DNA from 3 places in the Neobacillus sp. D3-1R genome. Region 3 is predicted to be linked to each of the others. Evidence: a T-box and tRNA genes for the amino acid it is inferred to sense, from the RefSeq annotation. Region 3 holds a T-box; the other regions hold tRNA genes.
The links. A T-box is a leader RNA that pairs with one kind of tRNA and senses whether it is charged. The one in region 3 lies ahead of thrS (threonine--tRNA ligase), so its partner is inferred to be a tRNA-Thr.
Positions count from the first base shown of each region.

Region 1: it encodes a tRNA-Thr, which carries the amino acid that the T-box ahead of thrS (threonine--tRNA ligase) is inferred to sense. The anticodon was not compared.
Region 2: it encodes a tRNA-Thr, which carries the amino acid that the T-box ahead of thrS (threonine--tRNA ligase) is inferred to sense. The anticodon was not compared.

Region 1 covers NZ_CP197471.1:968,847-973,837, forward strand. The annotation lists rRNA gene ACSBPO_RS04775 (23S ribosomal RNA) at 1-2,564, shown strand, start outside; rRNA gene rrf (5S ribosomal RNA) at 2,706-2,821, shown strand; tRNA gene ACSBPO_RS04785 (tRNA-Asn) at 2,832-2,906, shown strand; tRNA gene ACSBPO_RS04790 (tRNA-Ser) at 2,915-3,006, shown strand; tRNA gene ACSBPO_RS04795 (tRNA-Glu) at 3,023-3,097, shown strand; tRNA gene ACSBPO_RS04800 (tRNA-Val) at 3,104-3,179, shown strand; tRNA gene ACSBPO_RS04805 (tRNA-Met) at 3,235-3,308, shown strand; tRNA gene ACSBPO_RS04810 (tRNA-Asp) at 3,344-3,420, shown strand; tRNA gene ACSBPO_RS04815 (tRNA-Phe) at 3,457-3,529, shown strand; tRNA gene ACSBPO_RS04820 (tRNA-Thr) at 3,567-3,639, shown strand; tRNA gene ACSBPO_RS04825 (tRNA-Tyr) at 3,656-3,739, shown strand; tRNA gene ACSBPO_RS04830 (tRNA-Trp) at 3,807-3,880, shown strand; tRNA gene ACSBPO_RS04835 (tRNA-His) at 3,890-3,965, shown strand; tRNA gene ACSBPO_RS04840 (tRNA-Gln) at 3,991-4,065, shown strand; tRNA gene ACSBPO_RS04845 (tRNA-Gly) at 4,069-4,143, shown strand; tRNA gene ACSBPO_RS04850 (tRNA-Cys) at 4,152-4,225, shown strand; tRNA gene ACSBPO_RS04855 (tRNA-Leu) at 4,264-4,349, shown strand; tRNA gene ACSBPO_RS04860 (tRNA-Leu) at 4,373-4,453, shown strand; gene ACSBPO_RS04865 (methyl-accepting chemotaxis protein) at 4,745-4,991, opposite strand, start outside.
Region 2 covers NZ_CP197471.1:4,339,135-4,344,125, reverse strand. The annotation lists rRNA gene ACSBPO_RS21870 (23S ribosomal RNA) at 1-1,551, shown strand, start outside; rRNA gene rrf (5S ribosomal RNA) at 1,644-1,759, shown strand; tRNA gene ACSBPO_RS21860 (tRNA-Asn) at 1,770-1,844, shown strand; tRNA gene ACSBPO_RS21855 (tRNA-Glu) at 1,862-1,936, shown strand; tRNA gene ACSBPO_RS21850 (tRNA-Val) at 2,008-2,083, shown strand; tRNA gene ACSBPO_RS21845 (tRNA-Thr) at 2,181-2,253, shown strand; tRNA gene ACSBPO_RS21840 (tRNA-Lys) at 2,264-2,339, shown strand; tRNA gene ACSBPO_RS21835 (tRNA-Leu) at 2,373-2,457, shown strand; tRNA gene ACSBPO_RS21830 (tRNA-Gly) at 2,485-2,559, shown strand; tRNA gene ACSBPO_RS21825 (tRNA-Leu) at 2,566-2,654, shown strand; tRNA gene ACSBPO_RS21820 (tRNA-Arg) at 2,726-2,802, shown strand; tRNA gene ACSBPO_RS21815 (tRNA-Pro) at 2,809-2,885, shown strand; tRNA gene ACSBPO_RS21810 (tRNA-Ala) at 2,908-2,983, shown strand; tRNA gene ACSBPO_RS21805 (tRNA-Ser) at 3,023-3,115, shown strand; tRNA gene ACSBPO_RS21800 (tRNA-Met) at 3,165-3,238, shown strand; tRNA gene ACSBPO_RS21795 (tRNA-Asp) at 3,270-3,345, shown strand; tRNA gene ACSBPO_RS21790 (tRNA-Phe) at 3,375-3,450, shown strand; tRNA gene ACSBPO_RS21785 (tRNA-Tyr) at 3,467-3,550, shown strand; tRNA gene ACSBPO_RS21780 (tRNA-His) at 3,618-3,693, shown strand; tRNA gene ACSBPO_RS21775 (tRNA-Gln) at 3,710-3,784, shown strand; tRNA gene ACSBPO_RS21770 (tRNA-Cys) at 3,792-3,865, shown strand; tRNA gene ACSBPO_RS21765 (tRNA-Gly) at 3,879-3,952, shown strand; tRNA gene ACSBPO_RS21760 (tRNA-Ile) at 3,963-4,039, shown strand; tRNA gene ACSBPO_RS21755 (tRNA-Asn) at 4,049-4,123, shown strand; tRNA gene ACSBPO_RS21750 (tRNA-Ser) at 4,136-4,226, shown strand; tRNA gene ACSBPO_RS21745 (tRNA-Arg) at 4,234-4,307, shown strand; gene ACSBPO_RS21740 (PRK06851 family protein) at 4,517-4,991, shown strand, end outside.
Region 3 covers NZ_CP197471.1:3,306,608-3,311,598, reverse strand. The annotation lists gene dnaI (primosomal protein DnaI) at 1-560, shown strand, start outside; gene ACSBPO_RS17035 (putative sporulation protein YtxC) at 759-1,625, shown strand; T-box leader at 1,687-1,916, shown strand; gene thrS (threonine--tRNA ligase) at 1,981-3,912, shown strand; ribosomal protein L20 leader region at 4,062-4,192, shown strand; gene infC (translation initiation factor IF-3) at 4,263-4,769, shown strand; gene rpmI (50S ribosomal protein L35) at 4,782-4,982, shown strand.

The DNA of each region.
Region 1 (4,991 bases), 2.3 Mb from region 3:
AAAACCCTGTAGTCGAAACTTCGTTCCCTCCTGAGTGGATCCTGAGTACGGCCGGACACGAGAAATCCGGTCGGAAGCAGGGAGGACCATCTCCCAAGGCTAAATACTCCCTAGTGACCGATAGTGAACCAGTACCGTGAGGGAAAGGTGAAAAGCACCCCGGAAGGGGAGTGAAAAAGATCCTGAAACCGTGTGCCTACAAGTAGTTAGAGCCCGTTAATGGGTGATAGCGTGCCTTTTGTAGAATGAACCGGCGAGTTACGATTACATGCAAGGTTAAGTTGATAAGACGGAGCCGCAGCGAAAGCGAGTCTGAATAGGGCGAATGAGTATGTGGTCGTAGACCCGAAACCAGGTGATCTACCCATGTCCAGGGTGAAGTCCAGGTAACACTGGATGGAGGCCCGAACCCACGCACGTTGAAAAGTGCGGGGATGAGGTGTGGGTAGCGGAGAAATTCCAATCGAACTTGGAGATAGCTGGTTCTCTCCGAAATAGCTTTAGGGCTAGCCTCACGTAGTAAGAGTCTTGGAGGTAGAGCACTGTTTGGACTAGGGGCCCTCATCGGGTTACCGAATTCAGACAAACTCCGAATGCCAAAGACTTATCCGTGGGAGTCAGACTGCGAGTGATAAGATCCGTAGTCAAAAGGGAAACAGCCCAGACCACCAGCTAAGGTCCCAAAGTTTACGTTAAGTGGAAAAGGATGTGGAGTTGCTTAGACAACCAGGATGTTGGCTTAGAAGCAGCCACCATTTAAAGAGTGCGTAATAGCTCACTGGTCGAGTGACTCTGCGCCGAAAATGTACCGGGGCTAAACGTAACACCGAAGCTGTGGATTGACACCGTATGGTGTCAGTGGTAGGAGAGCGTTCTAAGGGCGTTGAAGCTAGACCGTAAGGACTGGTGGAGCGCTTAGAAGTGAGAATGCCGGTATGAGTAGCGAAAGATGGGTGAGAATCCCATCCACCGTATGCCTAAGGTTTCCTGAGGAAGGCTCGTCCGCTCAGGGTTAGTCGGGACCTAAGCCGAGGCCGAAAGGCGTAGGCGATGGATAACAGGTTGATATTCCTGTACCACCTCTTTATCGTTTGAGCAATGGGGGGACGCAGAAGGATAGGGTAAGCGCACTGTTGGATATGTGCGTCTAAGCAGTTAGGCTGGTAACGAGGCAAATCCCGTTACCGTGAAGGCTGAGCTGTGATAGCGAGGGAAATATAGTACCGAAGTTCCTGATTCCACGCTGCCAAGAAAAGCCTCTAGCGAGATAAAAGGTGCCCGTACCGCAAACCGACACAGGTAGGCGAGGAGAGAATCCTAAGGTGTGCGAGAGAACTCTCGTTAAGGAACTCGGCAAAATGACCCCGTAACTTCGGGAGAAGGGGTGCTTTTTGGGGTGAATAGCCTCGAAAAGCCGCAGTGAATAGGCCCAGGCGACTGTTTAGCAAAAACACAGGTCTCTGCGAAGCCGTAAGGCGAAGTATAGGGGCTGACGCCTGCCCGGTGCTGGAAGGTTAAGAGGAGGGGTTAGCGCAAGCGAAGCTCTGAATCGAAGCCCCAGTAAACGGCGGCCGTAACTATAACGGTCCTAAGGTAGCGAAATTCCTTGTCGGGTAAGTTCCGACCCGCACGAAAGGCGTAACGATCTGGGCACTGTCTCAACGAGAGACTCGGTGAAATTATAGTACCTGTGAAGATGCAGGTTACCCGCGACAGGACGGAAAGACCCCGTGGAGCTTTACTGTAGCCTGATATTGAATTTTGGTACAGCTTGTACAGGATAGGTAGGAGCCTGAGAAGCCGGAGCGCCAGCTTCGGTGGAGGCGTCGGTGGGATACTACCCTGGCTGTATTGAAATTCTAACCCGCACCCCTCTATCGGGGTGGGAGACAGTGTCAGGTGGGCAGTTTGACTGGGGCGGTCGCCTCCTAAAGAGTAACGGAGGCGCCCAAAGGTTCCCTCAGAATGGTTGGAAATCATTCGTAGAGTGTAAAGGCACAAGGGAGCTTGACTGCGAGACCTACAAGTCGAGCAGGGACGAAAGTCGGGCTTAGTGATCCGGTGGTTCCGCATGGAAGGGCCATCGCTCAACGGATAAAAGCTACCCCGGGGATAACAGGCTTATCTCCCCCAAGAGTCCACATCGACGGGGAGGTTTGGCACCTCGATGTCGGCTCATCGCATCCTGGGGCTGTAGTCGGTCCCAAGGGTTGGGCTGTTCGCCCATTAAAGCGGTACGCGAGCTGGGTTCAGAACGTCGTGAGACAGTTCGGTCCCTATCCGTCGTGGGCGTAGGAAATTTGAGAGGAGCTGTCCTTAGTACGAGAGGACCGGGATGGACGCACCGCTGGTGTACCAGTTGTCTTGCCAAAGGCATCGCTGGGTAGCTATGTGCGGACGGGATAAGTGCTGAAAGCATCTAAGCATGAAGCCCCCCTCAAGATGAGATTTCCCATAGCGTAAGCTAGTAAGAACCCTGAAAGATGATCAGGTTGATAGGTCAGAGGTGGAAGCGCGGTGACGTGTGGAGCTGACTGATACTAATCGTTCGAGGACTTAACCAAAATATTTGGATATCCAAATAAGGCAAACTCGTTTTTACTTCTTCTAATACATTATCTAGTTTTGAGGGAACAAAAAGTTTTAAATTTCCTCTTGAAATTTTTCAGGAAAACATTATAATAAAATAGTGTCACTGAAAAAAGTCTGGTGGCGATGGCGAGAAGGTCACACCCGTTCCCATACCGAACACGGAAGTTAAGCTTCTCAGCGCCGATGGTAGTTGGAGGATTCCTCCTGTGAGAGTAGGACGTCGCCAGGCATAACATTGTTCCGCAGTAGCTCAGTGGTAGAGCATTCGGCTGTTAACCGAACGGTCGTAGGTTCGAGTCCTACCTGCGGAGCCATATTTTTTGGAGAGCTGTCCGAGTGGCCGAAGGAGCACGATTGGAAATCGTGTAGGCGGGTAACCCTGTCTCAAGGGTTCAAATCCCTTGCTCTCCGCCATTATAATATTTAATATGGCCCATTGGTCAAGCGGTTAAGACACCGCCCTTTCACGGCGGTAACACGGGTTCGAATCCCGTATGGGTCACCAATAAATGGAGGATTAGCTCAGCTGGGAGAGCATCTGCCTTACAAGCAGAGGGTCGGCGGTTCGATCCCGTCATCCTCCACCATATTACTCTATGCTATATGAACATAGAAAAGTTAATAAGGTAGATTTAATATTGTCGCGGGGTGGAGCAGCCCGGTAGCTCGTCGGGCTCATAACCCGAAGGTCGCAGGTTCAAATCCTGCCCCCGCAATTAGTTATTTTCAAGCATAGCTTGAAAATAATTTTGGTCCGGTAGTTCAGTTGGTTAGAATGCCTGCCTGTCACGCAGGAGGTCGCGGGTTCGAGTCCCGTCCGGACCGCCATTTATATTTTAATAATTTAATAATAAAACAAATTATGGCTCAGTAGCTCAGTCGGTAGAGCAAAGGACTGAAAATCCTTGTGTCGGCGGTTCGATTCCGTCCTGAGCCACCTTGATTTTTTTCTAAGTGTAAAAGTCTCCTTACATGCCGGTGTAGCTCAATTGGTAGAGCAACTGACTTGTAATCAGTAGGTTGGGGGTTCAAGTCCTCTCGCCGGCACTGTTTAAAATTAAATGGAGGGGTAGCGAAGTGGCTAAACGCGGCGGACTGTAAATCCGCTCCCTTGGGTTCGGCGGTTCGAATCCGTCCCCCTCCACCAAATCTTTTTCGCGATAGCGAAAATAGATATCCTTAAATTGCACTATGGAAAATAAGTAATTTATAATAGGGGTATAGTTTAAAGGTAGAACGAAGGTCTCCAAAACCTTTGGTGTGGGTTCGATTCCTACTACCCCTGCCAAATAATATGGCGGTCGTGGCGAAGTGGTTAACGCACCAGATTGTGGCTCTGGCACTCGGGGGTTCGATTCCCCTCGATCGCCCCATATTTATTTAAAAATATAAAATAATTGGGCTATAGCCAAGCGGTAAGGCATCGCACTTTGACTGCGACATGCGTTGGTTCAAATCCAGCTAGCCCAGCCATTTGCGGAAGTAGTTCAGTGGTAGAACACCACCTTGCCAAGGTGGGGGTCGCGGGTTCGAATCCCGTCTTCCGCTCCAATTATTTTGGCGGCATAGCCAAGTGGTAAGGCAGAGGTCTGCAAAACCTTTACCACCGGTTCGAATCCGGTTGCCGCCTCCATTTCTTAAATGAGTTGGATTGGGGCACTTTTATATTTTGCCGGGGTGGCGGAACTGGCAGACGCACAGGACTTAAAATCCTGCGGTAGGTGACTACCGTACCGGTTCGATTCCGGTCCTCGGCATTACAAAACTATTATTTAACCGCGCCGGTGTGGCGGAATTGGCAGACGCGCACGACTCAAAATCGTGTTCCTCTGGAGTGTCGGTTCGACCCCGACCACCGGTATCATTACATTAGTTAAATAAACTTTTTGAACAACGTTTCTTACACTTTGTAAGAAGCGTTTTTTATTTATCTAAATTACGACTCTTACCTGGTAAACAAGCAAATATAATAGGGTTAGATCTCTGTCATACGTTTAGCCATATACAGTTGCATGGCTAAATGTAAAAAAAGGTGCAGTAAATGGTTGAATTACAAATATGAGTCTTTCTTTCACATGATAATAGAAAAATAAAACCAATACCCTGATTACCCAAGGTATTGACCATTATCACTGAATATTTTCATTATCTTTTAGTCTAAATGAAATACATCACAGCGTGCTTTTAATAGATTTGCTTGTTCTTCTAGGTGGATACTTAGAGCTGCCAAGTTTTGTACAGATGCAGTTTGTTCTTCTATTGAGGCAGCAACTTCTTCAGCACCACTGGCAGTTTCTTGAGAAATTGCACTTATGGATTCAAAAGTTTGTATAACTAAATCTTTATTAGAAATCATGACATCCATTTGATCATGGACATTCTTTATAATTTCATAATTA
Region 2 (4,991 bases), 1.0 Mb from region 3:
TAGTCGGGACCTAAGCCGAGGCCGAAAGGCGTAGGCGATGGATAACAGGTTGATATTCCTGTACCACCTCTTTATCGTTTGAGCAATGGGGGGACGCAGAAGGATAGGGTAAGCGCACTGTTGGATATGTGCGTCTAAGCAGTTAGGCTGGTAACGAGGCAAATCCCGTTACCGTGAAGGCTGAGCTGTGATAGCGAGGGAAATATAGTACCGAAGTTCCTGATTCCACGCTGCCAAGAAAAGCCTCTAGCGAGATAAAAGGTGCCCGTACCGCAAACCGACACAGGTAGGCGAGGAGAGAATCCTAAGGTGTGCGAGAGAACTCTCGTTAAGGAACTCGGCAAAATGACCCCGTAACTTCGGGAGAAGGGGTGCTTTTTGGGGTGAATAGCCTCGAAAAGCCGCAGTGAATAGGCCCAGGCGACTGTTTAGCAAAAACACAGGTCTCTGCGAAGCCGTAAGGCGAAGTATAGGGGCTGACGCCTGCCCGGTGCTGGAAGGTTAAGAGGAGGGGTTAGCGCAAGCGAAGCTCTGAATCGAAGCCCCAGTAAACGGCGGCCGTAACTATAACGGTCCTAAGGTAGCGAAATTCCTTGTCGGGTAAGTTCCGACCCGCACGAAAGGCGTAACGATCTGGGCACTGTCTCAACGAGAGACTCGGTGAAATTATAGTACCTGTGAAGATGCAGGTTACCCGCGACAGGACGGAAAGACCCCGTGGAGCTTTACTGTAGCCTGATATTGAATTTTGGTACAGCTTGTACAGGATAGGTAGGAGCCTGAGAAGCCGGAGCGCCAGCTTCGGTGGAGGCGTCGGTGGGATACTACCCTGGCTGTATTGAAATTCTAACCCGCACCCCTCTATCGGGGTGGGAGACAGTGTCAGGTGGGCAGTTTGACTGGGGCGGTCGCCTCCTAAAGAGTAACGGAGGCGCCCAAAGGTTCCCTCAGAATGGTTGGAAATCATTCGTAGAGTGTAAAGGCACAAGGGAGCTTGACTGCGAGACCTACAAGTCGAGCAGGGACGAAAGTCGGGCTTAGTGATCCGGTGGTTCCGCATGGAAGGGCCATCGCTCAACGGATAAAAGCTACCCCGGGGATAACAGGCTTATCTCCCCCAAGAGTCCACATCGACGGGGAGGTTTGGCACCTCGATGTCGGCTCATCGCATCCTGGGGCTGTAGTCGGTCCCAAGGGTTGGGCTGTTCGCCCATTAAAGCGGTACGCGAGCTGGGTTCAGAACGTCGTGAGACAGTTCGGTCCCTATCCGTCGTGGGCGTAGGAAATTTGAGAGGAGCTGTCCTTAGTACGAGAGGACCGGGATGGACGCACCACTGGTGTACCAGTTGTCTTGCCAAAGGCATCGCTGGGTAGCTATGTGCGGACGGGATAAGTGCTGAAAGCATCTAAGCATGAAGCCCCCCTCAAGATGAGATTTCCCATAGCGCAAGCTAGTAAGAACCCTGAAAGATGATCAGGTTGATAGGTCAGAGGTGGAAGCGCGGTGACGTGTGGAGCTGACTGATACTAATCGTTCGAGGACTTAACCAAAACATTTGGATATCCAAATTAGGCAAACTCGTTTTTACTTCTTCTAATACATTATCTAGTTTTGAGGGAACAAAAACCTCAACAAAATATAGTCTGGTGGCGATGGCGAGAAGGTCACACCCGTTCCCATACCGAACACGGAAGTTAAGCTTCTCAGCGCCGATGGTAGTTGGAGGATTCCTCCTGTGAGAGTAGGACGTCGCCAGGCATAATATTGTTCCGCAGTAGCTCAGTGGTAGAGCATTCGGCTGTTAACCGAACGGTCGTAGGTTCGAGTCCTACCTGCGGAGCCATATAAACAGTTTAATATGGCCCATTGGTCAAGCGGTTAAGACACCGCCCTTTCACGGCGGTAACACGGGTTCGAATCCCGTATGGGTCACCAATCTTTTTTCACGATAGTGAAAAGAAGTTTCATTAAATCGCGACAGCGAAAAGAAAGTTCCTTATTATTTTGGAGGATTAGCTCAGCTGGGAGAGCATCTGCCTTACAAGCAGAGGGTCGGCGGTTCGATCCCGTCATCCTCCACCATAGATTTTTTACGATAGTAAAAAGATCTATTCTTAATTTCGCGAGAGCGAAAAGAACTTTCCTTAAAATTATGATATTGAAGATTAGCTTATATTATGCCGGTGTAGCTCAATTGGTAGAGCAACTGACTTGTAATCAGTAGGTTGGGGGTTCAAGTCCTCTCGCCGGCATTTTTTATTGGAGCCATTAGCTCAGTCGGTAGAGCATCTGACTTTTAATCAGAGGGTCGAAGGTTCGAGTCCTTCATGGCTCACCAGATTTTTTACGATAGTAAAGGAAATTATCATATGCGGGTGTGGCGGAATTGGCAGACGCACCAGACTTAGGATCTGGCGCCGCAAGGCGTGGGGGTTCGACTCCCTTCACCCGCACCATGTTTTTTTTCATAGCGAAAAATGTGCGCGGAAGTAGTTCAGTGGTAGAACACCACCTTGCCAAGGTGGGGGTCGCGGGTTCGAATCCCGTCTTCCGCTCCAACAAATGCCGGGGTGGCGGAACTGGCAGACGCACAGGACTTAAAATCCTGCGGTAGGTGACTACCGTACCGGTTCGATTCCGGTCCTCGGCACCAAAGTTTTTTCGCGATAGCGAAAAGAACTTTCCTTAAATCTTTTAATAGATAAGAAAAGATGAGAATAAAATGCGCCCGTAGCTCAATTGGATAGAGCGTCTGACTACGGATCAGAAGGTTATGGGTTCGACTCCTTTCGGGCGCGCCATATTTACGGGAAGTAGCTCAGCTTGGTAGAGCACTTGGTTTGGGACCAAGGGGTCGCAGGTTCGAATCCTGTCTTCCCGACCACTAATTTAATTATAACTATCCTGGGGTCTTAGCTCAGCTGGGAGAGCGCCTGCCTTGCACGCAGGAGGTCAGGGGTTCGATCCCCCTAGACTCCACCAAATATTTTTCGATAGAAAAATAACTGTCCTTAATATTACGGAGGAATACCCAAGTCCGGCTGAAGGGATCGGTCTTGAAAACCGACAGGCGGGTTAAACCGCGCGGGGGTTCGAATCCCTCTTCCTCCGCCATATTTATTTTAAAATGGTGCATGTATAAAGCGAAATATATTATTATCGACGCGGGGTGGAGCAGCCCGGTAGCTCGTCGGGCTCATAACCCGAAGGTCGCAGGTTCAAATCCTGCCCCCGCAATAATCCATTTTTTTAAGTAAAATGTATCTATGGTCCCGTGGTGTAGCGGTTAACATGCCTGCCTGTCACGCAGGAGATCGCGGGTTCGATTCCCGTCGGGACCGCCATTTATATTTTTGATAGAAATTAATATATTGGCTCAGTAGCTCAGTCGGTAGAGCAAAGGACTGAAAATCCTTGTGTCGGCGGTTCGATTCCGTCCTGAGCCACCATTTTTCCATATTTTATGGAGGGGTAGCGAAGTGGCTAAACGCGGCGGACTGTAAATCCGCTCCTTTGGGTTCGGCGGTTCGAATCCGTCCCCCTCCACCATGTATTTTTGTGATAGCAAAATAATTATGGCTTTTTTTGCGTTAATGAAAATAAACTATTTATAATGGCGGTTGTGGTGAAGTGGTTAACACGCCAGATTGTGGCTCTGGTACTCGCGGGTTCGATTCCCGTCAATCGCCCCATTTTAACTAATATGATTGGGCTATAGCCAAGCGGTAAGGCATCGCACTTTGACTGCGACATGCGTTGGTTCAAATCCAGCTAGCCCAGCCAACCTTAAGGCAGCATAGCCAAGTGGTAAGGCAGAGGTCTGCAAAACCTTTATCCCCGGTTCAAATCCGGGTGTTGCCTCCAAATTTTAATATATGCGGGTGTAGTTTAATGGTAAAACCTCAGCCTTCCAAGCTGATGTCGTGGGTTCGATTCCCATCACCCGCTCCAATTTTAATAGGGGCCTATAGCTCAGCTGGTTAGAGCGCACGCCTGATAAGCGTGAGGTCGATGGTTCGAGTCCATTTAGGCCCACCATAAAATTGTTCCGCAGTAGCTCAGTGGTAGAGCATTCGGCTGTTAACCGAACGGTCGTAGGTTCGAGTCCTACCTGCGGAGCCATTTTTTTTATTTGGGGAAGTACTCAAGAGGCTGAAGAGGCGCCCCTGCTAAGGGTGTAGGTCGGGTAACCGGCGCGAGGGTTCAAATCCCTCCTTCTCCGCCATAAAATTGCGCCTTTAGCTCAGCTGGATAGAGCATACGCCTTCTAAGCGTACGGTCAGAGGTTCGAATCCTCTAAGGCGCGTAAACAACTTTTAACGTCTCATACATAAAAATAAATGATTAAAGATTTAAGAAACAGCATCCTTTACGATGCTGTTTTTTTGCCGTTATTCAAGTTCTTAGAAATCGGTATGCATTAACTTTGTAAAAAATAGGCATTCACCTATATTTACTTCATGCATAACATAGTTTGTGAAGTGATGACAATGTCACAGAAAAGGAGTGTTGAACGTGGCAGGTAAAATTTTAAACTATTATGCAGGAGGAAACACGGCACGCGGTTTCCATAATCTCTACAACTCTAACTTACAAGGGTTAGATCGATTATTCATTTTAAAAGGTGGACCTGGAACGGGAAAATCATCTCTAATGAAAAAAGTAGGCAATGAGTGGATGAAAAGAGGCTTTGATATTGAGCTTTTACATTGTTCTTCTGATAATGATTCCATTGATGGTGTAATTATCAAGGGATTAAATGTTGGTATTGTGGATGGTACGGCCCCTCATGTGATTGAACCAACTGCTCCAGGAGCTATTGAGGAGTATATAAATTTAGGTGAAGCTTGGGATGCTAGCAAATTAAAACTAAAAAAAGACAATATATTAAAAATTAGCGGGAAGATTTCAGAGTCTTTCCAAACGGCTTATTCAACGTTTGCAGAAGCGTTAAAAATCCATGATGAGTGGGAAAAAATTTATATTAATA
Region 3 (4,991 bases):
TAAAGGCATCCTTTGCCGACATTCATCTTGATGAATCCACCCCTCTAAGGATTGACGCTGTGGATAAGGCAACTTCATTTGTAGAAAGATACCCTACTGGTCAAAATGTAAAAGGATTATTCTTTTTTGGGAAATTTGGTGTTGGTAAATCATATTTGCTTGGAGCCATAGCCAATGAATTAGCGGAGAAAGGCATCTCCTCTATGATTGTTTATTTTCCAGAGCTAGTTAGGGAATTTAAAGCTTCGATCGGTGACCACACGTTAAACCAAAAAATAGAAGCAATAAAGAAGGAACCTATCTTAATGCTGGATGATATTGGGGCAGAAACCATGTCAAGCTGGTTAAGAGATGAAGTGTTAGGTCCTATCCTTCAGTTCCGTATGCTGGAAAGCCTACCGACCTTTTTTACATCCAATTTTAATTATGAAGGTTTAGAACATCATCTTACCTATAGCCAACGTGGGGAGGAAGAAAAAATAAAAGCTAGAAGGTTAATGGAACGTATACGTTATTTAACAGAACCTGTTGAAGTGGATGGTCCTAATCGACGTATCTAAAAGCAGTTAGCATACAGCTAACTGCCTTTTTTTTTAGGATAAGATTTCCTCATTGCTACTTCTAATTTAAACAAGCCCCCCATATACATTAAAAAGAAAACATTTTTATGTACCGATTATTTTAAATGTATTTTCCTACAAAAATGATATGGATTATTCCTAAATATAAAATCGGCTGGTGTAATAGGGGGGATTTGGTTGGTAGAAATCATCTTCCAAAATAAAGAGGATGCAAGAAAACTATATTCCAAATTAGAAAAGCAAACAGAGCTAAGTGATAAGGTATTTTTATTTGAAGAAAAGCAAGCAATCAAAATAAATGTTCATTTACTAGAGGAACCCATTCAAAATAATGTTATTGACATATTTTATGAATTTATTTTAATTACAAAACGTGATGATTGGTTCCGCAAAATTTTAGCGGAGCAATTTTATTATGATGATGTAGATGAACAACAAGCAATCCTTGATATCATTTATTCGATTATTGACGGTGAAAATAAAGAACTAGCCGAACTAATTGTAGATGGTCAAGAAAAGAAGCTGTTGAAAATGGCCGTGATGGACCTGCTTCAAGATACGAATATCGCTTTTTCTTTTGAAGCATTTGTGAAGTTTCGTTTACGAGAATTTTTGGAGAAACTATTAAAATATGTGGAATTATCTATTGATGAATATAAAATGGAACAAGAATATCAAATGTTTATTCATACCTTAAGAGAGTTTCTTAATAAACGCCATGAAAAGGTCAAATATTTACATTTAGTGTACGATGAAGAACCAACTTTCTTTAATGATGAATTTGAAGAAATAAAAAGAGCAGAATTAACAAAAATGATCGATCGAAAATTACTCTCCAATCATCCTGTTTATGTTGATTCTGTCACGATTGCCCCACTATTATCGATTGCTCCAAGGACGATTTATTTATACGCCAAGAATCCAGATGACCCTTTAGTACGAACCATTAGAAATATTTTTGAAGAAAGGGTTATACTAAAATCGATTGAACAATTTTATGAGGCACAAATAGTGGATATGAAGAAGGTTAGCGAAAATTGGTGAAAAGCACACTTGATTTTCTAATCATTACAAACTATAATACTGTACATATTAATGATAATAGTAAAAAGTAATGATAAGGACATGGGTGTTCTACCAATCAGTTTTTTAGAGAGGGAAGTCCAGGCTGAAAACTTCCTAACTTGATCAGAATACTTACCACCTTTAAACTTCAACCTTGAACGAAATAGTAGGGGTTGACGGCAAAAACCGTTATCGATACAAAGTCATGACTTTTAGTTTAAGTTGTGAAAATTTGGGTGGAACCACGTGTTTATTAAACTCGTCCCTTTTCCTAGGGACGGGTTTTTTTATTTTATTTGACGCATAGCGCAATTTTAAAGGAGGAAGTAGTAACATGAGTGAGCTTGTAAAAGTTTCGTTTCCAGATGGTGCTGTTAAGGAGTTTCCTATGGGAACGACAACAGAAGATATAGCAGCATCCATTAGTTCAGGTCTAAAAAAGAAAGCCATCGCCGCTAAATTAAATGGTCAAATGTATGATCTTCGTCGTCCGATTATGGAAGATGGTGCGATTGAAATTATTACTCAAGATCAACCAGAGGCTATAGAGGTTTTACGTCATAGTTCTGCACACTTAATGGCACAAGCATTAAAACGTTTGTATCCTAAAGTAAAGCTTGGGGTTGGGCCGGTTATTGAAGGTGGATTTTATTATGATGTAGATGTTGAGGAATCTATTACACCGGAAGATTTACCGAAAATTGAAAAGGAAATGTCTAAAATTATTAATGAGAATTTAGATATTATCCGTAAAGAAGTTTCTAGAGACGAAGCTGTACAGCTTTTTAAAGAAATGGATGATGAGTATAAATTAGAATTAATTGAAGCCATTCCTGCTAATGAGACGGTTACGGTTTATCAACAAGGTGAATTTCTTGACCTTTGCCGTGGAGTCCATGTCCCTTCAACAGGGAAATTAAAGGAATTCAAGCTACTAAGTATTGCAGGTGCATACTGGCGCGGTAATAGCGACAATAAAATGCTTCAACGTATTTATGGAACTGCCTTCTTTAAGAAAGAGGATTTAGCAGAACACCTACGTTTATTGGAAGAAGCTAAGGAACGTGACCATCGTAAAATTGGTAAAGAATTAAACTTATTTACTAATAATCAATTAGTTGGACAAGGTCTACCTGTATGGCTGCCTAAAGGTGCAACCATTAGACGTACAATTGAACGATATATTGTTGATAAAGAAGTTCGTCTTGGATATGACCATGTATACACTCCAATCATGGGTAGTGTGGATCTTTATAAAACTTCTGGGCACTGGGCTCACTATCAAGAAGATATGTTCCCTGTAATGGAAATGGATAATGAACAGCTTGTTCTACGTCCAATGAACTGTCCGCACCATATGATGGTTTACAAGAATGCCCCGCATAGTTATCGTGAGCTGCCAATTCGTATTGCTGAGCTTGGAACGATGCATCGTTATGAAATGTCAGGAGCTTTATCAGGGTTACAGCGCGTTCGTGGTATGACTTTAAATGATGCACACATCTTTGTTCGTCCTGATCAAATTAAAGATGAATTTAAACGTGTTGTGAATTTAGTGTTAGAAGTGTATAAGGACTTTAACATTAACGATTATTCCTTCCGATTATCATACCGTGATCCTCAAGATACAGAAAAATATTTTGACGATGATGAAATGTGGAATAAGGCTCAATCCATGCTGAAAGAAGCGATGGATGAGATCGGTGTTAACTATTTTGAGGCTGAAGGCGAAGCGGCTTTCTACGGTCCAAAGCTTGATGTTCAAGTAAAAACAGCCCTTGGTAAAGAAGAAACATTATCAACCGTTCAATTAGATTTCTTATTACCAGAACGCTTTGATCTAAGCTATATCGGTGAGGATGGAAAACAGCATCGTCCGGTTGTTATTCACCGTGGTGTCGTATCAACTATGGAACGATTTGTTGCTTATTTAATCGAAGAATACAAGGGCGCTTTCCCAGCATGGTTAGCACCTGTTCAAGTTCAAGTGATCCCTGTTTCACCAACTGTTCATGGTGACTATGCTCGTGAAGTAAAGGAATTGCTTCAATCAAAAGGATTACGTGTCGAGCTTGACCAACGTGATGAAAAAATCGGTTACAAAATCCGTGAAGCACAAATGCAAAAAATCCCTTACATGCTTGTAGTTGGGGATAAGGAAGTGGAAAATAAAGCTGTTAATGTTCGTAAATATGGAGAACAAGATTCAGAGACCGTATCACTTTCTGATTTTGCCAATAAGCTTGTAGCTGAAGTTACACGTTAATGGATAATGTTGTTATTTAGATTTTTTTTGAAAATCTATTGCAATGTGATGTATATTTTGATAATATTTAAAACGTTGTTGCAAAACATGAATTGTTTGACATAACATCATTGCCTATGATATAGTAACTAAGGTAATTGAATACAAGCTGAAACAAGAAGAAGCACCCGCTTCTCACCTGAATTGACGCCTTTAAGCAGTTGACAGGTTCTACGAAAACAACTATTGAATTTGTTTCGTTAAGTGTGGGTGTATAATGCATCCACACTTTTTTATTGTTTTAGCGGGATGTTGATTATTCGCTGTATTCGCTTAAAAAACCTTGGAGGTGTCTAACTATTAGTAAAGACATGATGTTAAACGAGGGAATTCGCGCACGCGAAGTTCGTCTTATCGACCAAAATGGTGACCAATTGGGAATCAAGACAAAAATCGAAGCATTAGAAATTGCTGCTCGTGTAAATCTTGATGTAGTATTAGTTGCACCAAATGCTAAACCACCTGTAGCTCGTATTATGGACTATGGAAAGTTTAAATTTGAGCAACAAAAGAAAGACAAAGAAGCTCGTAAAAATCAAAAGATCATCAATATTAAAGAGGTTCGCCTTAGCCCAACAATTGATGAGCATGACTTTAATACAAAGCTTCGTAACGCTATTAAATTTTTAGAAAAAGGCGATAAAGTAAAAGCATCAATCCGTTTTAAAGGACGTGCCATTACTCATAAAGAAATTGGTCAAAAAGTATTAGACCGTTTTTCAGCTGCTTGTGCTGAAGTAGCAACTGTTGAATCACCACCAAAAATGGATGGTCGCAGTATGTTCTTAATGTTAGCACCGAAAATTGATAAGCAATAGGAGGATACCATAATGCCTAAAATGAAAACTCACCGTGGCGCTGCAAAGCGTTTCAAAAGAACAGGGTCTGGTAAATTAAAGCGTTCACACGCATATAGAAGCCATATGTTCTCAAACAAATCACAAAAGCAAAAGCGTCATTTACGTAAAGCTTCTCTAGTTTCTCGTGGTGACTACAAGCGTATTCGTTTCTTATTAGTAAACGTTAAGTAATATTGATCG